3 regions of the Sporolactobacillus terrae genome follow, and region 2 is predicted to be linked to each of the others. Evidence: riboswitches for the same ligand, from Rfam matches in the RefSeq annotation. Region 2 holds a riboswitch; each other region holds the start of a gene.
What was found. A riboswitch is a leader RNA that binds a small molecule or an ion and turns the genes downstream of it on or off. The one in region 2 is predicted to bind S-adenosylmethionine.
Positions count from the first base shown of each region.

Region 1: another riboswitch for S-adenosylmethionine. It lies ahead of K7399_RS10165 (phosphoadenylyl-sulfate reductase); the one in region 2 lies ahead of K7399_RS11670 (MetQ/NlpA family ABC transporter substrate-binding protein).
Region 3: another riboswitch for S-adenosylmethionine. It lies ahead of K7399_RS10390 (copper resistance CopC/CopD family protein); the one in region 2 lies ahead of K7399_RS11670 (MetQ/NlpA family ABC transporter substrate-binding protein).

Region 1 is NZ_CP082837.1:2,129,145-2,136,475, forward strand. Features, by position in the region: gene K7399_RS10150 (nitrite/sulfite reductase) at 1-1,005, opposite strand, end outside; gene cysC (adenylyl-sulfate kinase) at 1,031-1,639, opposite strand; gene sat (sulfate adenylyltransferase) at 1,656-2,810, opposite strand; gene K7399_RS10165 (phosphoadenylyl-sulfate reductase) at 2,900-3,637, opposite strand; SAM riboswitch class I at 3,868-3,984, opposite strand; gene K7399_RS10170 (sulfate ABC transporter substrate-binding protein) at 4,627-5,631, shown strand; gene cysT (sulfate ABC transporter permease subunit CysT) at 5,681-6,514, shown strand; gene cysW (sulfate ABC transporter permease subunit CysW) at 6,538-7,331, shown strand, end outside.
Region 2 is NZ_CP082837.1:2,431,944-2,439,274, reverse strand. Features, by position in the region: gene K7399_RS11685 (polyphosphate kinase 2 family protein) at 135-899, shown strand; gene K7399_RS11680 (Ppx/GppA family phosphatase) at 1,055-2,593, shown strand; gene galE (UDP-glucose 4-epimerase GalE) at 2,666-3,673, shown strand; SAM riboswitch class I at 3,763-3,870, shown strand; gene K7399_RS11670 (MetQ/NlpA family ABC transporter substrate-binding protein) at 4,009-4,827, shown strand; gene K7399_RS11665 (methionine ABC transporter ATP-binding protein) at 4,841-5,854, shown strand; gene K7399_RS11660 (methionine ABC transporter permease) at 5,854-6,516, shown strand; gene K7399_RS11655 (helix-turn-helix transcriptional regulator) at 6,645-6,866, shown strand; gene K7399_RS11650 (hypothetical protein) at 6,863-7,330, shown strand.
Region 3 is NZ_CP082837.1:2,175,772-2,183,102, forward strand. Features, by position in the region: gene K7399_RS10375 (DUF817 domain-containing protein) at 1-54, opposite strand, end outside; partial or broken gene K7399_RS10380 (DUF2975 domain-containing protein) at 259-734, opposite strand; gene K7399_RS10385 (YcnI family copper-binding membrane protein) at 992-1,618, opposite strand; gene K7399_RS10390 (copper resistance CopC/CopD family protein) at 1,640-3,391, opposite strand; SAM riboswitch class I at 3,565-3,672, opposite strand; gene K7399_RS10395 (FbpB family small basic protein) at 3,725-3,883, opposite strand; gene K7399_RS10400 (MMPL family transporter) at 4,113-7,175, opposite strand.

The DNA of each region.
Region 1 (7,331 bases), 300 kb from region 2:
ATCATTCGCTGCGATACGTCCAACCGGTACACTGACACCGACATAGCTGAATCCTTTTTGCTTCTGCGGATGCACGCCGTAGAAGAAACCTGCATTCCATCCTTTAAATTCATCATGACCAGTCGTTTCAAATGGTCCGGTCTGCTCCAAAACTTTCTTCTCGAACGTCTCAATGCCCCAGTCGGCAATCAAATATTTAAGCCGTGCGCGTGCGCGACTTTTTCGATAACCATAGTCGCGATACAGATTAGTAACCGCTGCAGCGATCTTCACCACTTCTTGCGGACGAACAAACACATTCAGCTGCCGGGCAAGATAAGGCTTCGCCGCAAGACCCCCGCCAACCAGCACATGAAACCCCTTAACCAATTGACCATCGATCACTTTGGTCGCCGGAATAAAAGCAAGGTCATTGATTTGGGCGTGCCCCGCGTTATAAATATTTGTGTTCACTGATATTTTGTACTTACGCGGCAGATTGGAATAATCCGGATTATCCTGGAAAAAGTCAAAGAGGTCTTTTACGACCGGACGTGTGTCAAACAATTCGTCTGCATCGATACCGGCAAGCGGATTACCGACAATGTTGCGCGGTGCATCGCCTTCTGCTTCACTTGTTGTCAGACCGACTGCATGCAGACGATCAAAAACTTCCGGGAGCTTCTCAAGAGGAACCCAATGATATTGGATTGCCTGACGCGTGGTGAGGTCCAAAAAACCGCGCCCGAATGCGTTGCCAATTTCTGATAGAACGACTGCCTGATTATTGTTCATAATTCCCGTCGGCACTTTCACCCGAAGCATGAACAATCCTTTATCCTGGGGTTTCTGTACCGTCAACCCAGCATATTTAAAATACATGTACTGATCTTTCGGAATGGATGCGAATCCTTCTTTCGCATACTTCGGAATATCATCAAAGATTGACAGCCCGTCTTTCTTTAACTTATTGATTTCATTTTTGTTGAGTTTCTCATTATTCGCCCAAACCTTTTCATAAGCCATCGGCGTCTTCCTCCTCATTACCGGATCATTTGTTGCCGATCACCCGGTTTTTTTCTAATAGATCCATGACCCTCTGCGTGCTCTCCTCCAAACGCTGTTCCGATGTATCAATAATCAGATCAGGCGCCGGAGGTTCTTCATAGGGCGATGTGATACCGGTAAATGCTGTAATTTGACCGGCGAGCGCTTTCTTGTACAAACCTTTCGGATCACGCTTTTCGCATACCTCAAGTGGGCACTTTACATAGATCTCAAAAAATTCATCATCCGCGACGCGCTGTCGTGCCGCTTCGCGATCTGCCTGAAAAGGCGAGATAAAGGCAGTCAGCACAATCGCATTGCTGTCGACAAACAAGCCGGCTACTTCACTGATTCTGCGAATATTTTCTTTTCGATCCGCTGCGGAGAAGCCCAGATCGCTGTTCAACCCGGTTCGGATATTGTCTCCGTCAAGGAGATAGGTATGGATTCCGCGCTTAAAAAGTTCATGTTCAACACGATTGGCAAGCGTCGATTTTCCTGAGCCGGACAAGCCGGTAAACCAAACAACGGCGCCCCTGTGTCCGCTTCTTCTTTCTCTGTCCGCTTTCGTTACGGTCGTTTGATGCCAAATGATATGCTCTGCATCCGCCATGTGCCCTACATCCCCCTTACTTCGCAAGATCTGCCTTTTCTCTTAATCCATCAATCAAAACCCGAGCGACTTCCGGCCTGCTGAACGTTTCAGGCGGACGGATTCCCTCCCTAAGCAAAGCTCTTACTTTCGTTCCGGAAAGGGAGACATGGTTCGACGGATCATGCGGGCAGGTTTTATTTGACGCCATGCTTCCGCACTTTTTGCAAAAATAGCTGTTTTCAAAGAAAAGGGTTTGAATATCCAGTTCATCACGCGAAAAGTTAGAAAAAATCTTCTGCGCGTCATAGGGTCCATAATAATCCTTAACCCCGGCATGATCTCTGCCGACAATAAAATGCGTACACCCGAAATTTTTCCGGCAAATCGCATGGAAAACAGCTTCACGCGGCCCTGCATAGCGCATCGCAGCCGGGAATACGGCGAGTGCCGTTCGCTCCTTCACGTAATAGTTGTCGATCAAGGCATGGTAGCTTCGCATACGAATATCCGCAGGAATATCATCTTTTTTTGTTTCGCCGACCAAGGGATTGATAAACAGCCCATCAACCGTCTCAAGCGCTGTCTTTTGAATATGCTCGTGAGCGCGATGGATCGGATTACGCGTCTGAAAGCCAACAATGGTCTTCCAGCCTTTTCGATCAAACAAACGCCGCGTTTCTGCAGGATCCAAGAAATCGTCCGCAAACTCAGCAGGTCGTTTCGAGCGCTTAATCAGTTCAATCGGACCAGACAGATACACGTCGCCGCGTTCATACAACCGTTTCACACCCGGATGTGCGGTATCATTGGTTAAGTACACCTTTCTTGCTTCATTTTCCTTATCCGGATGATATTTTTCGGTGATCTCAATCGTACCGTATACCTCACCTTGGTAGGTCAGTTTAACTTTTTCGCCAATGCTTACCCGTTCAGCTGCGTCCTCGGTTACCGGCAATGTCACCGGAATTGTCCAAGCAAGCCCAGTTGTCAGCCGCATCGTTTCGACGACTGAACGATAGTTCTCCTCATTAAGAAAACCGGTGAGCGGGCTGTAAATGCCACTTGCAATCAATTCCAGATCACTCAATGCGACTTGGTCAATCTGAAGTTCTTTATCCAGTTCATCAACGGCTCCCCCAAAGTTTTGCCGATTCACCAGTGTGCCGCCATGCGGTATGCTTGTCATGATTTTCCCCTCATTTCCGTTTCTAAAATTGCATTTCTTGCATGTTTTCAAATACCAATAATCGTATTATTCATCTCATTATACTCGGATTTTCAGCCTTTTAAATGAAGCCCGCATTCCGTTTTATCAAACGCGCTCCACCTGCCTGCGCGCTGATCTTCGCCGGCTTTCACCGGTCGCGTACAATAGGCGCAGCCGATACTAGGATAGTTTTGATCATGCAGCGGATTATACGGTAAATCATGTTTGCGCACATAATCCCATATTTCCGTCCATTTCCAATGGATAAGCGGACAAATTTTCACCGATTGAAAGCGTTCATCTTTGTTTACAAATGAAACGGATCGTCTCAGTGGAGACTGCTCACGCCTTAGCCCGGAAATCCATGCGTTATAGTGTTTTAATCGCCCCGCAAGCGGATCGATTTTGCGGATCCGGCAACAGAGATCGGGTCGCCGCTTCCAAAGCTCCGCGCCATATTTTTCAGCTTGCTGTTCAGGGGTAAGCGAAGGTTTTTCTTTGATGATCTTCAGTTGCGGATAACGCTTTTCCACGCGATCGATCAGCTCATAGGTTTCCTTGAAGTGAAAATCAGTGTCCAAAAAAATAATCGAAGCAGTTTTATTTATTGAGTAAATCAGATCAATCAGCACCATTCCTTCAACACCGAAACTGCAGGAATAAACGACTTTATCCCCATACTCCTGGAAGGCCCACCCGAGTACTTTTCTGGACTCAAGCAACGCTGTTCGATCACTGAATTCAGGGAGTTTCGCATTGCCCCATTGACTGTAAGTTACTGTATTCGACGTTGCGCTCACCTCTTTTATCAATTTCGCAGTCTGCGTTTAGGCAAAAAAATCCCGCTAGTTGTCACTGTTTGTGCCTGCCGCCATCCGGCATTGCATCCTCCAGCATTGTTTTCACAGGGCAAGCGTCTGCGCATTTCCCTGCATGTTCGCCGATACAAACCGATGTAATGACAAATGCCACTCGTTTTAACCTCCTCCTAAAAAAATAAACCTTCTTCCATTTTGTAGGAAAAAGGGTTGCGTCGTTTTTCCTATCTTTCAAAATGGTTGACCATTTTGCTGGAATTAGCACCTTACAGAGAAAACGAATCTGTGCAGGTTGCCGGATGTCATCGGGCCAGTCCCTCCATCACTCTGGATAGATCATTTAATTGTGTTTGATTTTAGAATGAATCGCAAGGGATGTCAATGATCCTTTATTCATAGTTTACAAATTAATTAAAATTCTTTATTGATTCATCGGATAAACGGAGTTGCTGAATGATAGAAACGCAAGACCGGTTGATAGAATTGCAAAATGTAACAAATTCTGATTTTAGTAAATTTATCCCTTGTCTAATACCAACTATAGTGATAGGATTAATCCAATTTAAGTGACGCTTATCGTGAACAGCGGAGATCCCGTAGCTACCCGGAAACCATTTTTTGTAAGAATACGTAAAGGCGCTAAATCGAACAGGTTCTCCCTAATAGACTAGGGATCTCCGGATTCTTGGTACGTATGTAATCCTCTTCACACCGTTTTCAGAGAATGGGGATTTTTCGTGAAAATTATGGAGAAAGAATTGAGGCGAATCCTTATCGACTGCCCGATGGCTGCCGCAGACCCTACCGATTCTTCTGCCTGAGCGTTGATAAGTGTCCTTAATTGCAGCTTTTTTCAAACCCGTTTCCTTTGTTGCTGATTGTTTGCTTTCGTGACACCATCACTTAAAAAGAAAAATGCAATGCTATTTAAGGGGGAAGTTAAAATGAAAAAACACAGCTTGTTGCTTCTTGCTGCATTGATGATTATCAGTGTGCTCAGCGCCTGCGGATCAAGCAATGCTTCACAAGGATCCGGCGACAATACGAAAAAGTCGATCAAATTGCTTAATGTTTCCTATGATCCAACTCGAGAACTTTACGAACACTATAATGCTGCATTTGCCAAGTACTGGAAGAAGAAAACAAATCAGAATGTAACCATTCAGCAATCCCATGGCGGTTCAGGCAAACAGGCCCGCTCGGTTATTGACGGTTTAAAAGCAGATGTCGTCACACTGGCCCTTTCTGGTGACATTGACGCAATCGCCGATAGCACGGACAACCTGAATAAAAACTGGCAAAAACGACTGCCTGATAACTCCACCCCCTATACCTCAACCATTGTCTTTCTTGTGCGCAAAGGCAATCCGAAACACATCAAAGATTGGGATGACCTGACACGAAAAGGCGTTTCTATTGTCACCCCGAATCCTAAAACCTCCGGCGGCGCACGCTGGAACTATCTAGCGGCCTGGGCTTATGCGGACAAGAAATATAATAACGACCAAGCGAAAAGCAAGGCATTCGTCAAAAAACTCTACTCCAACGTAAAAGTGCTTGACTCCGGTGCACGCGGCGCAACCACAACGTTCACGGAGCGCGGTGTCGGTGATGTGCTGATCGCCTGGGAAAACGAAGCGTTTTTGAGCATCGATGAACTCGGCAAGGACAAGTTTGATATCGTTACGCCGTCACTAAGTATTCTTGCAGAACCACCCGTTGCAGTTGTCGACAAGAACGCGAAAAGCAATGGAACAACAAAGGTCGCTACTGAATACTTGAAATACCTCTACAGCGATGAAGCTCAGAATATTATTGCGAAGAATTATTATCGACCAAGGAACCAGAAAATTCTGGCTAAATATAGTGATCAATTTCCAAAACTTAATCTTGTAACGGTTGAAGATCACTTCGGCGGTTGGACAAAAGCTCAGAAAACGCATTTTGCTGATGGCGGTACATTCGACCAAATTTATTCTAAATAATCACTGTACATTCGCTTCTGTTAATCCGTGCGCAATGGAGTTGAGAAATTTGTCACGTATTCAGCATTCAAAAAAGAAACAATCCATTCCCGGTTTTGGCTTGACGATGGGTCTGTCGACGCTCTACCTGTCTCTGCTCGTGCTGATCCCGCTTTCACTTGTCTTTATTTATTCAGCTCGGCTCGGCTGGACAGCTTTTTGGAATGACGTTACCGACCCAAGAGTGGTCGCTTCATACAAGTTGAGTTTTCTAACTGCATTTTCAGCTGCCCTCGTGAATCTGGTATTCGGGCTCCTGTTTGCTTGGGTGCTCAGCCGGTATACCTTCCCATTGAAGCGGATCGTCGATGGTCTTGTTGATTTACCGTTCGCTCTTCCAACTGCGGTAGCCGGTATTACCCTCACAACGCTCTATTCTGAGAAGGGATGGATCGGCAAATGGCTGCCGTTTGATGTTTCGTTTACGCCAATTGGCATTACGCTCGCACTTATCTTTGTCGGACTGCCGTTTGTCGTGCGAATGGTTCAGCCGGTTCTGCAGAATTTTGAACACGAAGTCGAAGAAGCCTCGGCCTCTCTCGGCGCGACACCGTTTCAGACATTTAGAAGAGTTATTTTCCCACAATTGCTGCCTGCTGCACTGTCCGGGTTTTCGCTTGCATTTGCACGTTCGCTTGGCGAATACGGTTCCGTCGTCTTCATTGCCGGAAATATGCCATTTAAAACGGAAATCGCGCCGCTGATGATTATGACAAAACTGGAACAGTTCGACTACCCGGCTGCGACAGCTATTGCCGTTGTGATGCTTGTCATCTCGTTCGCGCTGATCCTGCTGATTAATTTAATCCAGTGGTGGTCGCGCATACGTTATGCGAGCCATTAACTCGGAAGAGGAGTTGCTGTTTTATGGAAAGCACGGTTCAACCGAATCTACCTGGTCAAGCGTTTACTGCCCGTCATTCACTGAAAGGGGACATTGTACGCTGGTCGCTCATTACCATTGTCCTGCTCTTTTTCTTCAGTTTTCTGATCATCCCGCTTGTTTCGATTTTTTTTGAAGCGTTTAGGCAAGGGGTCAGGGTCTATTTGTCATCGATTGTTGAAGCGGATGCTTTATCTGCAATCCGGCTGACACTCTTCGTCACACTGATCGTCGTCCCAATCAATGCGGTTTTCGGAATCCTTTTTGCTTGGGTAATCACAAAATATTCTTTTAGAGGCAAAAATTTTCTTATTACGCTGATCGATCTTCCTTTTTCTGTTTCACCTGTGATTGGCGGTTTGATTTTCATTCTTTTATTTGGACAGCACAGTTCACTTGGTCAGTGGCTGATCAGCCATAATATCAACATTGTTTTTAACGTCCCTGGGATCGTTCTGGCCACCCTGTTCGTGACCTTTCCCTTTATCTCCAGGGAACTGATCCCATTAATGCAGAGCCAAGGAACCGTTTCAGAGGAAGCGTCGATCATGCTCGGCGCCAGCGCCTGGCAAACGTTTATTCATGTGACTTTGCCGAATATCAAATGGGCACTTTTCTATGGGATTATTTTATGTAATGCGCGCTCCATCGGCGAATTTGGTGCCGTCTCTGTTGTTTCCGGTCACATCCGTGGAATGACGAATACAATGCCTCTGCAAATTGAAAACCTGTATAATGAATACCAATTTGTCGCTGCCTTCGCCATTGCATCGATTAT
Region 2 (7,331 bases):
GAAATAGTGTGAGCAGTTTCGAAAAAAATATGCCTGCTGCTTCCGGTCGTTCCATGGCAAAAAAGAGGATTTGGATAACCATTAAGCGAAGATCATATCCTAAAGACCTAGTTAGCACAAAGGGGAGGATCTCGATGCCTGGACGGTTATCTGAAGTTGATTTAAGCCAATCCATTACAGATAAAGACGACTACGAAAAAAAATTAAAAAAGTATCAGTTGAAGCTGCTGTCGATGCAACACTTGCTGCTCGAGCGAAACCTGGGTGTTCTGTTTGTCTTTGAAGGATGGGATGCAAGCGGAAAAGGCGGGGCAATTAAGCGGGCAGTTGCCAATCTTGATCCGAGGGGCGTGCGCGTCTGGCCGATTTCCGCTCCGGCTCCACATGAAAAACGCTATCACTACATGCAGCGCTTTTGGCGCAAGATTCCTCAATATGGACAAATTGCCATTTTTGATCGTTCGTGGTACGGGCGCGTGCTTGTGGAACGCGTGGAACAACTGGCGAAACCGGACGAATGGAGTCGTGCCTATGAAGAGATTAATGAATTTGAACGCATGCTGACTGCGGATCGCTATAGGATTCATAAATTCTGGCTGCACTGCACAAAAGATGAGCAGTATAAACGATTCAAAAAACGCGCCTCCGATCCGCTGAAAAAATGGAAAATAACTGATGAAGACTGGCGGAATCGTGCGAAGTGGGATGCGTATGCTGCTGCGGCAGAAGAAATGTTTGCAAAGACCGATACGGTTGAAGCTCCGTGGACCATTGTGCCGGCAAACAATAAATGGTTTGCACGCATTACGATCTTGAAAGAGATGACGAAATCCATTAAGGAGCATTTAAAAGCAAACGGTGTGAACCAAGATGAGATTCCCGTTCCTTTAAAAAAGTAAGCGAAAGATTTAGATGACGATTTTTTTGAGAATATGCCCTTTTGATACCGAGTTCATCTTCTTTACGCTATACTTTTACATGAAAGCAATTTTTTCATGAAGGATGTTTCGGTGAATCGCGCGTTTCCCTAGGATAGCGGGCAGGAGGGAATGACTTGGATATCTCACAAAAACATGCAATGATCGACATTGGATCGAATTCAATAAGGCTTGTGATTGTCGGTATTGATCGGGATTTTTTTTCCAAAGAAATGATGAATTTTAAAGCAGTCGCACGATTGAGCAACTACATAGATGAGCAAGAGCGATTAAGTGAACAAGGCATCTCTGTCCTTCTTTCCGTTCTGAGGCGGTTTCAGTTTATTATTGAACGAGAAAGCGACGTGCAGCTTGTCGATGCGTTTGCTACAGCAGCGATGCGCAAGGCCAAGAACCGGGAAACTGTATTTCAACAAGTACGGGAGGAAACCGGACTTTCGATACGACTTTTGCCCGGTCTGCAGGAAGCGTTCTATGGGTATCTTGCAGTGATTAACTCAACGTATGTTGAGGATGGGATCACCATTGATATCGGTGGAGGAAGTACTGAAGTGACGATGTTTCGGAACCGTCATTTGATTCATTCGCATTCGTTTGCATTCGGGGCGGTAACCTTGTATCAGAGCTTCTATAAAAACGGAGGTGCTGATGCGGGTGATCGTTTGGAGACTTACATCAAAAATAAATTTTCCGAAGTGGACTGGCTGAGCGGCAACCGACTTCCGATTATCGGTATTGGCGGGACGGCAAGAAATCTGGCACGTATCGATCAGATTCGAGAGCATTATCCGATGGTCGGTTTGCATCAGTATACGATGCCTCGAGAACGGCTTAATCGATTGACAAACTTGTTGGCGGAGATGAGTATTGAAGAGCGAGAAACGATGGACGGGCTGTCAAAAGACCGCTCTGATATTATCCTGCCTGCTGCAGCCGTTATTAATACGCTGGTGAAAATGAATGAGGGCGAATCATTCATGCTCAGCAGTGAGGGACTGCGTGAAGGTGTTTTTTACGAATGGGTGCTTAAACAGCGCAGGCAGGCGCGCATTCCGTATGTCCTCAACGAAAGCCTGCGACAGCTTCGGCGCGACTTTAATTTAGACAGCGATCATACGGCCTATGTAAAGAAATTAGCCTTCCAGATTTTAATGGGCATCATGGATTTTATGAAGGGAACGGCTTCAGAGAAACGCATCGCCTGGGTCCTCTCTCATAGCGCGGATTTAGCTTATTTAGGCGAATTTATTAATAATGAATCCAGCAGTGCACAAACGTTTTATTTACTCACAAACATGAACATTAACGGGATCAGTCATCACGACCGTTTGGCGGTCGCTCTAGTCGCCTCATTTAAAAATCGATCCCGCCTCACCGATTATGCCAAACCCTTTCAGAAGCTGGTCACAAAAGATGAGCTGAAGCTGTATGAAGTACTTGGCGCTGTGCTGCGTCTGGCCCACGATTTTGATCGCACGAAACTGCATGTGGTTGATCGGCTTTCGGTAAAGATGACAAAGAAGAAGCTGCGCATTATTGCCTACTACCATGGCGACGCTTATTTTGAAGCGCAAGCGGCTCAGCGGCACAAAAAGCATTTGGAACGTGCACTCAAAGCATCGCTTGCGATTAATTTCGTGGATGGCGCAGAATAAGTCTTGTCAACCGTAATGATTAGGTAGAAAATAGAAGCGGTAGCTATGAAAAAGTACGGAAAGGGGTTACTTATGTCTATTTTAGTATTAGGTGGAGCCGGTTACATCGGTTCGCACGCCGTTTATCAACTGATCGATGCTGGTGAACAGGTTGTCGTTGTCGACAATTTGCAAACCGGTCACAAAGAAGCCGTACATCCGAAAGCAAAATTTTATCAAGGCGATATTCGCGATAAAGCATTTTTAGATTCTGTTTTTAAAAAGGAAACCATTAAAGGCGTCATTCATTTCGCCGCAAATTCACTTGTTGGTGAATCCGTAGAAAAGCCGTTGAAATACTTCAACAATAATGTCTACGGAATGCAGGTGCTGCTTGAAACGATGCACGAAAACAATGTGAAGCATATTGTTTTCTCATCGACCGCCGCTACTTACGGAGAACCGGAAGTTGTGCCGATCACAGAAGAAATGCCGACGAAACCGACAAATCCATACGGTGAATCGAAACTGACGATGGAAAAAATGATGAAATGGTGCGACCGTGCTTATGGCATGCGCTTTGTTGCACTGCGTTATTTTAACGTCGCCGGCGCAAGCAAATCGGGCAAAATTGGCGAGGACCACCATCCGGAAACGCACCTGATTCCAATTGTGCTGCAAGTTGCAGCCGGTGAACGGGATCATATAGCCATCTTCGGTGATGACTACGCAACCAAAGACGGTACATGTGTCCGCGATTATGTGCATATTGAAGACTTGATTGCGGCTCACCGTCTTGCACTGCGTTATCTGTTTGACGGCGGTCAGAGCGATGTATTCAATCTTGGATCCAGCGAAGGATTTTCCGTCAAAGAGATTATTGAAGCAGCACGAAAAGTGACAGGCAAAGCAATTCCGGCTGAACTGGCACCGCGTCGTGCCGGTGATCCAAGTACTTTGATTGCTTCACCGAAAAAGGCAAAAAGCGTGCTGGGCTGGGATCCGCAGCACACTAATATACCGGAAATTCTGACCGATGCATGGGCTTGGCACAGCAGCCATCCGCAAGGCTATGCAAGCAACGTGTCTCTGGAAAAATAAGGGTTCCATGATTTGTGGCGAAAAGGCCAAGAATACTTTGACAGGCAATGCATTTCGCGGTACAATCAAACCACTAACCAATTAAATACTTCTTATCCAGAGCGGCGGAGGGACTGGCCCGATGAAACCCGGCAACCAAATGGAGACATTTAAGTGCCAATTCCTGCAGAATCCAAGTGGATTTTGAGAGATAAGAGAAGATACGGATGACACAGGCTTCTCTCTTATCGGGAGAAGCCTTTATTTTTTCCAAGATCTCATAGAATAGGAAGCTGGGAAGGAATGTTGCGGTTAGAATTCATACTATTCTTATATATAAACGGGAGGAAGACATCTTGAAACGAATCACGTCAGCAATTTCAGCACTATTGGCTCTTTCTTTAATTTTTGTACTCGCCGCTTGCGGCAGCAGCTCCTCAAATGGGTTAAGTGAAAAGGAAATAACGGTTGGTGTGACCGGCGGCCCCCATCAGGAAGTGATGGAACAAGTGGTTAAACTTGCTAAGAAAGACGGATTGACGATTCATTTAAAAGTATTCAATGACTACAACCAACCTAATATCGCACTGAATGATAAAAATTTGGATGCAAACAGCTATCAAACCATGCCATTCTTGAAGAATCAGATCGAAAATAAAGGCTACAAAATCACCGATGTTTTCAAAACGGTTGCCTTCCCGATGGGGATCTATTCCAAGAAAATCAAAAACCTTGATGAACTGAAAAAAGGCGACAAGATTGCCGTTCCAAACGACCCGGCAAATGAACTGCGCGGACTGCAGCTGTTTGAAAAAGCCGGTGTGATCAAGCTGAAAAAAGGTTCCAATGTGACATCGACAAAACGCGATGTGATTAGCAACCCGAAAAAACTACAGATCATCGAAATGGACGCAGCACAGCTTCCGGCGCAGCTAAACGAAGTCGCTGCATCAGCGATTAATACAAACTTTGCCATGGGTGCCGGTTTAACCGTTCTGAACGATTCAATTTTCCATGAACCGCTCAAAAACAATCCATACCCTAACTATTTCGTTGTTCGTACCGATAATAAGAATGATAAAGTTGTCAAACAACTGAAAAAATATTACCAATCAAAAGAAGTTAAGGACTTCATTGAGAAGAAATTTGGAGGCTCTGTAGTTCCTGCTTGGTAAGGAGGAAGCATTTTTGATTAGGCTAGAGCATATTTCGAAGACTTTTCGTGTCGGTAAAAATAAAATAGAAGCCTTGAAGGATGTATCCCTTGAGGTGAATAAAGGTGAAATTTTCGGAGTCATTGGTTTCAGTGGTGCAGGAAAAAGTACACTGATTCGATGCATTAATCTGCTTGAACGCCCGACCAACGGCAAGGTGTTCGTTGAAGACCGTGATGTACTGACTTTGAATAAAAAAGACTTGCGGAAGCTGAGACGGAAAATCGGAATGATTTTTCAAGGCTATAATTTGCTGGAGACGGCAACGGTTTATGAAAATATCGCGACACCGTTGCGGCTAGAAGGCGTGTCAAAAGATGAAATTAAGCAGCGCGCAGAGAAGTACCTGGATATTGTCGGGTTGACGGATCGCCGCAATGCCTTTCCAAGTCAATTGTCCGGTGGGCAGAAACAGCGCGTGGCAATCGCACGGGCGCTCGCTCATGAACCTGAAATTTTGCTGAGTGATGAAGCGACCAGTGCGCTCGATCCGAACACAACGGATGCCATTTTGGAACTGCTGCTTCGGGTCAATAAAGAGTTGGGGATAACAATTTTTTTGATCACACATGAATTGAATGTTATTCAGCGCATTTGTGACCGTGTCGCCGTCATGGAAAACGGCAAGGTCGTTGAACAAGGTTCGGTGGTTGATGTGTTCACACGCCCGCAGCAGGCAATGACGAAGCAGTTTATCAGTAATGAAGCCAAGTTTGCGATTCCTGTGCAGCTTAAAGGCGAACTGCTAAAGACCGGAAAGTTAGTCAAATTAACCTTTCTTGGCGAGTCCTCCAAGGATCCGGTGCTTGCCACACTGGCCAAGCAATTTGACGTGCTGCCAAGCATCATTGCCGGAGGGATTGATCAGCTGAAAGATCAATCGGTTGGTAATCTGCTTGTCCATATCAAAGGAGATCAAAGCAAGGTTGAGACTGCCGTAAAATTTTTGCATGAACAGGATGTTCTTGTGGAAGAGGTGAATGAGTGATGGCTAACTTTTTAAATGAATGGGGCGGCTCCATTTGGGAAGCCTTTATTCAGACAACGCAAATGACTTTAATTTCGCTTGCGTTTTCCATCCTTATTGGTCTTCCGTTAGGGGTTCTGCTGGTCTTAACACGTAAAAATGGGCAGTGGGACAATCCTATAGCCTTTACGATTGTGAATTCCTTGATCAACGTGATTCGTTCGGTCCCATTTATTATCTTGCTGTTCTTCCTGCTTCCGTTCACAAAGTCGGTAGTCGGAACAACGATTGGTGTGAAAGGGGTCATTGTTCCACTGGTCGTTGCCTGTGCACCTTATATTGCCCGTTTGCTGGAAACGGCAATGCTCGAAGTCAGCAAAGGCGTCATCGAAGCGTATCAATCGATGGGGATTTCAACACCGAAAATTATTTGGCACGTCATCATTCGCGAAGCACGTTCGTCGATTATTCTCGGCCTGACGATTGCAATTATTGGTTTGATTGGTGAAACCGCTATGGCCGGATTTGTCGGTGCCGGAGGACTAGGCGACTTGGCTTATCAATTTGGTTATGTGCGGTTCCAACCGGATGTTATGTACGCAGTCATTATTATTTTGATCATTATTGTCCAGATCGTTCAATCGATCGGCAACCTGATTGCCCGTCGATTGAAGAAAAATTAACAACGAATGAAAGACAAGCAGTGCAGGCTCTCGTAAAAACACGAGGCTTGACGCTGCTTTTTTCTTTGTTTAAAATGTTAAGTGTATTTAACATTGTGGTTCATAAACGATCTATTGGAGCGGTGAATTTGGCTGTTCAACTTCAAAATCAGGTTAAAGCACTCCGTGCACGTTATGGTTTGACGCAAGAACAATTGGGCGCGCGGGTCGGTGTCACGCGGCAGACGATTGCTTCGATAGAGAAAGGCAACTATGTTCCTTCTCTCTTACTCGGCCTGCAAATTTGCGAGGTGTTTCAGTTGCCGGCGGAGAAGGTTTTTCAATTAGAAAAAGGAGTGGCTGAACAATGAAGCGGCTTTGGTTTTCGTTTGCAATGTCTTTAAGTACAATTTGCGCTTTTGGCATGGCTATGATTCCGCTGGTCGAACTGACGCGCGGGCTAGCCTTACTGATCAATGAAAACAGGAGTGCCTACAGCGTTACCCTGCACTTTGCTTGGTTTGTCCCCATACTCTTCTTAGGAATCGTTGAAGCGATTGATCATTTATGGAATCGGAGGAAAAAGCATTTGGCATACTGGATCTATCCGCTGATCACGCCGGCCAAGGATGAAAGGGAGCGCTCGATTACCGCTTCTGCAGCGCATGCTGCCTTTATCGCGCTATGGGTGGGCGCGCCGATTTGTGCAGGCTTGTTATGCTTCTATCCGCTATTTATTCATGTGCTTCCGGTCTATCCTATTCTTATTGCTTTGCTGATTCCTTTGGTTCAAGTCATTGTGTACTATTTAAAAATCCGGAAGATCTATCTGTGAG
Region 3 (7,331 bases), 260 kb from region 2:
ACACGCTAGAGTCTGTTCCCAGGCGAAACAAATAAGCTGCTTTAGTGCGTCCATAATCTTTAATCTTAAATCCTTAAGTGTTTTCATTTTTTTGTAGTCAAAAATGTCTCCCGGCTGAGGGTCCAGAGACATACAGAATGCTCCTTATTGAGTTCCCAATTATTTAGCCTTTTAAGGTCGAAGATTAGCATCATTATCTAACCCCTTCCCCAAAGCCAGACTTGCACAAAAATTAATGATCCTAGCAATACGTTCATTTCAGACGGTTAAATTATTTTCTGATTTTATAACAATTGCTTCTTTTATTAGTTTTTGAAGAACAGCAGCAAAAGCTGCGATAACCATTGATGCAAAGATAGGAGCCATTCCAACTATAATAAGTCCTGGGGCATCGTCTTTTTCTGCCAAGAAATAAATAAACGGTATCATTAACACAAACATGCCGCTGAATATCATGGCACATTTATTTATAACTTTAAGGCTCTTACAGATAACTCGGAGAAAGCATGGCCATTGTCAATAGAGTTTAAAATTCTTAAAGTCTGATACAATGCAATGCAAAAGGGTATCACGGATCCATAGATGCCAATTACTACGGGGTACAGTATATGAGCATACTCCGGACTCACAGGATTATTTGCTAACCACGGCAGTCCAAAGATACACAATGTAAGAGCTGGAGTTCCAAAAAGACAAACAGCTATTTTTAAAAGAAGTAGTGAACCTTGTTTCATAATAAAAGCACCTCACTATGTTGTTTTCAAATTGATTTTATACCAATATTTATTGTTTTTCAATAAATATTTATTGTTTTAAGATATTTATTTGTTTTTTTGCTACCGTCATGGATAAACAAATCTTATCGATAAATGATGCCTCATCATTTGGTTGTCCGGACAAAATAAAAACCACCTTCAGTTGAAGGCGGCTATGTATTCTGATCTTATTTGTTACAGATTCAACCTATATGGTCTGCGCATGCACTCGTCAATTACTTGGCATCAGAAGATACTTTGTCTTTTTTCTTTCGAAGTGCAACGAGCGTAATGACGGAAAGAGCGATGGCAATTGCCGAAAGAACGATCGCAGTGAGCGAAAGGATTTGATTGCCTCTGTCGCCATGCGGCACACTGCGCGTTGTATCCGCGCTTTTAACGACGTTTGTTATCGCGTGAGGTGTTTCGCCATTTTCTTTGCCTGTCCATTCAACAATACTGCCATCCTTATACGTTTGATAAGCATTCCAAGCAAGAGCGCCGGTTTGTTTCGGGTTCAGTGCGCGAAACTGAAACTGTTGGAACGCTCCAGGCGCAATTCCGCTCTCCTTTGCTGTCCAGCTCACCGTTTGCGCCTGTCCGTGCGCATTCTTGATGACTTCAGTCGTCCATCCCGGCACCGGTTGGTAGCTATAGAATTGAACGTTTTTCGGAATGCGCAGTGCCACTTTAGTCGTCGGAATGTTCTTTTCAGTGGGGACAGTGATTGTATACGTTTCGCTCGATCCTGTGATCGACTGAACCGGCTTGACGGTTACATGGGCCGATGCACTGTCGTGAAAAGCGAAAAGGAGTACAGCAGAGAAGAACGCAGCGGTGATGGTTTGGCTAAACTTTTTCATTGATCGCTTGCTCCTTTTGGGTCATTTGATGTTTACAATGAAGTCTTTATCGACAGCTTGATAATCCTTATCAAGAACATGGACATTGATGAGAAAACGATGCTTCATATCAAATGCATCGTTAACAACAAATCCCTTGCCAAGTTTCGCTAGCGGCACTTGGACTTTGGTTTCCCCCATATCCATATCAATGCAGCGGATCTTTAGGACAACCTGCTGTAGATTGCGCGCCCGCCTCCCATGATCAAGAACATCTAAGTACAGCGTATTGGGTCCGAGTTTGAGCGGTTCGACGCGCAGCGTCAGTACGTAGCTTTTTTCCTTAGCTCGTATCGTTTTTTTCGGATCTTCCAATACAGTCGGCGGATGGGCAGTCTTCGTAGGTTTACCATTGTTGAACTTTGCACTAAATCCCTCAAAGGTGCCCTCGTCGACCGCTGCTTTCGGAACAGGAGGAGAAACGTTGGTCAAGACGGCTGCAGCCAGTAAGACCGTCAGCCCGATCAGAAGCTCACCCAGCACACTTTTTCTCAGAAAATCCCCCTGCTTCTGCGCGCGCATGTTCGAATAGAGCGCAAACAGCAGCATGATCAACAGAAGCGCCGCTTTTATGATGATGATCCAACCATAGATTGAGGTATAGAACGCACGAAATGACGTCAAGTGAATCAGCGTGCCGATCAAGCCCGTCAAAAAGATTACCCCAACTAAAAGAAGCGCAACATTTGAAAAACGGTGCAACGTTTGCCAGTAGATCTTCTTTTGCAGTTCAGGGGAATCATTATTTTTAACAGACCTGGGCAGGAAAAGCAGTAGGCTAAGTAATGAACCGATCCAGATTGCTGCGGCGGACAGATGCAGAAAGTCCGCAGCCACGGCCCAAAGCCGCAATTCCTGATCCTCTGTACTTGCAGCATGGCCGATGAATGCTTTGGATAATGAAAAGACGAACAGCAAACCGATGAGCACCCATAAGAGTCCACGAACCGTTCGCTCGGATCGCGTGCGAAACAACCAGAAAAGCAGGGCGATACACAGAATCAAACTACTGATCTGTAGGAACCATGGTGTACCGAATGAAGTGGCCATCAACGTTTCGCCAACGGCTTTACCCGAAAACGCATGCAGCCAGTTCACATCCGCGTTGCGTGTCACTTGAAGCGGCAGCGCGAGCAGAACGCCAAGCAGCAAAATTCCTGCGGCACTCCAAAGCGTTCGCTGCAGCGCCTTTTTCTGATAAATCGGTAGATTTCGTGCCGGATTGAAAAATTTTAGGAAGAACAGGATGCCAAAGAAGAAGGACAGTCCCAGGTAGATCAGCCATTTAATCACAACTTGATCCACACCTGGAAGATCGCTGCTTGCATCACTGAAAGCCTGCCCATTTGCGGCACTTTCTGTCGGTTGTCCAACGTGAAAACCGATCGTTCCGTGAACGGCATGCCCATCTGCCGATACGACTTTCCAATTCATCCGGTAATAGCCGCTGGTGAGCGGCTTTTTCACACCGTTTTCCAATACGGTTCGGTTCTTCTTGTTGCGCTGTGCGTGATCTGTATCAACACGGCTGCCCTTTTGATCCAAAACCTCCAAGGTCAGAAAAGTCGGTTGGATTTCTTCATTAAATTGAATCGTGACATGCTTAAGATTCCCGTTTACCTGTTGATTCTGAGCAGGGTTCGATTGCACAACAAAAGCGTGCGCCGATGCAAAACTAGCAAACATTAGAGAAAAAAAAATAAGAGCGAGAAACGCACTAATTTTTTGTTTCATAATTATTTAACCATCCGATCTTTCAGAATCATTGTTGTGCGTGATCCCGCATGAAACACCTTGAAAATGACATGACATAACGAAAGGAGCACAGAAATCTGATTTCTTTAAAAAATAGTGCTGATAAAAAAACAAGCCTGACGCCGATGCGAAAGGTTTGCTGCGCTTGCCCTTTCTCATCTTCAAACACCCTTCAGTGTTTCTGGAATTGACACCGTGCATGCAATCATGCGGGTTGTCGGGGTTCATTGGGCCAGTCCCTCCCCCACTCTAGATAAGCATTCAGTATTCAATTCTCAACAACCACAGCATCCCGTTAAGATAGGCATTATTTTACCGCGTTTTACTTTGCGGCTTGCTGTTCACTCGTTTTGCCGCTCGTCTTTGGTCCAATTTCGCCTCTAATGCTTGCATCGCTGATTCTGTACTTAATAGTTCAGATATATTTTGCTGTACCAACTTATTAAAAGACACGAAACGCCTACGCACCATGATTTCCCTCCTCTCATCATTAATCCTAGTATTATTATATGTTTTAGGTGTTTTACACATTGTAATACAAATTGGCATCCGTATCAATAGTCAATTCTTAGCCGTTTATCCCCGTTCAGCCATCCCATGACCCTAAACGTTTGTATCCTTGTACGAAAAAAAATGCCTCATCGTCGTCGACTTTTGAGGCATCTTCATTTTTTATATTAAGTTCAATCGGTAAAATTTCTTATTCGTTTACTGCTGATTCCGCGCTCCGTTTAAACGTTGGCGGAGAATCAAAGAGTGAAATCATTGCCGGAACAAAGATCGGCAGCATAATGAAGCAAAGCACGATCAGACCGGTAATCACAGCCGTTGCTAGCTCAATAAGGAGTACAATTCCTGATGGCATCAAGGTTGCAAAGGTTCCTCCAAGAATGACGAAGGCCGATAAGATCACAGTGCCGACTCGTTTTGCAGCTTCGACAATCGCTTCCTTGCCCGACATCAGCGGATATTCCTTATAACGCGCGAGCAGGAAGATGCTGTAGTCTACACCCAGCGCAACGATCACGATAAAGGCGAAGAAGGGAACGAAAGAAGAGATCCCTTCTAAGCCGAGCATAGTGATGAACAGCGCGTTCAAGACAAACATCGCCGCATAGTATGCACCCATTAGAGACACCGTGATAAACACCGGGATCCAGAAGGAGCGCATCACAACGATCAGCACGAGCAACACGCCAATGAGTACGATAACCGTTAAGCGATTCAAATCTTTTGTCAGAACGTTGTTTGTATCATAGGTTGTCGAACTTGGACCGGCAACGGCTACGTTCGCATCAGCCAATTCCGTGCCTTTCACTCCGCTCCTCGACAGTGTATTCATTTGTTTTATCGTGTTTAAAGCGTTCTTTGAATACGGATCATTGTCAAGAATTACCGTGATCTTTGTAATCGTCCGGTCTTTAGACATGAACGCATCCAAAGCCTGCTGATACTGTTTATCTTTCAGTGCTTCATCCGGTATCGAGAAGGCGCGATTTTCATTAAGCTGTGAAAGGAAAGCGTTGGTCTTTCCCAAGCCGCCCGATAGTTGATCCAAACCTTTATTCACATCGGCGAGTTTATTACTGAATGTATGGAACCCGTTAAGCCCATCTGCCAGCTTCTGCTGACCGGATTTCATTTGCCCCAGTCCGTCCGTTACCTGATCCATGTTGGTGACGATCTTGCCGATGCCTGAGGAGGCACTGTCAAGGCCACTTTTCATTTTTTCAAGTCCTTCAGCCATTTTGGACAGGCCGGCACTCATCTCAGTCAGATGAGTGTTCGCCGTTTTGAATCCGCTCGTCAGTGCATTGTAGTTCTTGTTTAATGCATCGATGCCTTCCGGTGTAATCTTGGCCAATGATGCAGACAACTGATCGATGCCTGCTTTTAATTGAAGATAATTTTGATCATCGGCAACTCCCGGACTGCTGTCACCAAGCGCCGATGTCAGCATTTGCATTTGCGTGAGTGCATTTTTGACACCCAGCAGTGCCTTTGCCGTGTCTTGATAACTGGTGCCCATTTTTGCATAGCCGGACTGCATCTGCTCATAGTTACCGGCAAGTGTGTTCACAGCACCGCTCATTTTTTCAAGATTACTTTCCATTTGTCCGATCCCATCACTGATCGTCTGTGATTGACCCGTGCCGCTGATCCCATTTTGGATTTGCTTAAGTCCGCTGGTCAGGGCAGTCATGCCGTTCTCAAGCTTGGCGGTTCCATCGACCATCTTATTGACTTGAGAGAAGTCAGCAGAGCCAAGCTTTTTCTGAGCCGTTTTCAGGCCGCCGCCGATTTGGTCGATCCCCTTCCGCGTCGCGGACAATCCGTCTGTCACCGACTTCGTCTGATCACCGATGTAAAAGCCATTCACTTCTTGCCCCTGAGGCCTTGTTATGGAAGAAACTTGTTTTACGCCTTTAATTTTTTCCAGCTGTCCGGTTAGTCGATCGATCGCCGCCAGCGACGCGCTATTATCCAACGCTTTTTTATTCTCAATGACAACCGTTGCCGGCATCGCATTGCCTTTGCCAAAATGATCCGCCACAATATTCATGGCTTTAGACGAAGGATAGCTGTTGCCCAGTTCGCCGATCGTATCAAAGTTTAATTTTTCCTGATAGAAAAACACGGCCGGCACAATCAGTATGGCCACCAGAATTACGGCGATAATCGGATGCCTGGTTGCCAGCGACGCAGTTCCCGCCCACATCCTGTTCTCACCGTGTCCCTTAGTACTTTTGGATGGCCAGAACAGCTTTTTGCCAAGCAGTTTCATGGCAAATGGTGTTAAGGTGAGTATCTCGAGTAATAAGAACGCAACACCAATGACCACGACAATGCCCGACTGATAGATCGGCGATTGAGAGAATAGAAGTGCTGCAAAAGCGATAAAGACCGTCAGGATGCTGTAGACAATCGTTTTCCCCGCCGTTTGATAGGTCGAGACAATCGCATCGTCAACAGACAGTCCATTTGCCAGCTCCTCCTTAAACCGGTTAAACAGCAGTATATTATAATCGGTCCCAATGCCGAACAGGATCAGAATAAGCAGCATTTGCGTCAGACTTGTAAGCGGAAAGCCTGCTTTGTCAATCAACTGCGCTGCAATCCCCATCGAGCAAAGATAGGAGAACATAACCGCAAGTAACGAAATAACCGGTGTAACAATTGATCGGAACATAATGACAAGGACAATTAAGATGAACAGAACGGTCAGTGCCGCACTCTTCTCAACTCCGCCTTGAGATGCCTTTAAATAGTCATTATTAATGAAATCCTCACCGCTTAGGTAATGAGTGACCGTCACCTTGTCCAACCGCTGATCAATAGCTTTCTTAATGTCATCGATTTCGCGAGACTTTTTGTCTAACTTGAAGCTCACCATTACCGTTGTTTTATCTTTCGAAATCAGCGAACTTTTCGCTTCAGGGATACTGAAAGGATCCATGATATCGGCAACTCCGAGTGTATCTGCATCATCACGGAATTGTGTCACACCCTGCTCGATCTGATTCAGCTCGTTATTGGAAATTTTAGTCTTGTCATGAAAGACAATCAGGTTATTGGTTCCCTTCGACTTTTCCATTTTACTCAATATGGCGTCAGCTTGTACCGATGGGCTGTCTTCGTTTAATGCCTTCTGCCCTCTGTCTCTAAGAATGGCATTGATATCCGGCTGCATGGCAACGAGCACAACCGTTGCAACAAGCCATAAGCATAAAATGATCCAGCGCGCTTTAATGATTCCTCTCACTTCTGATCCTCCCTGTAAAAACTAAATGAATTTCACCTGCTCGCGATCATTACTCATAAGCAGAATCATCTTTTCTCGATCAAACAGCGTACGTTCAGGCAGTTGTTTATTAGAGAGAGGCAATGATCGTCGAATCCCCCGGGCATCGTTTAAGCC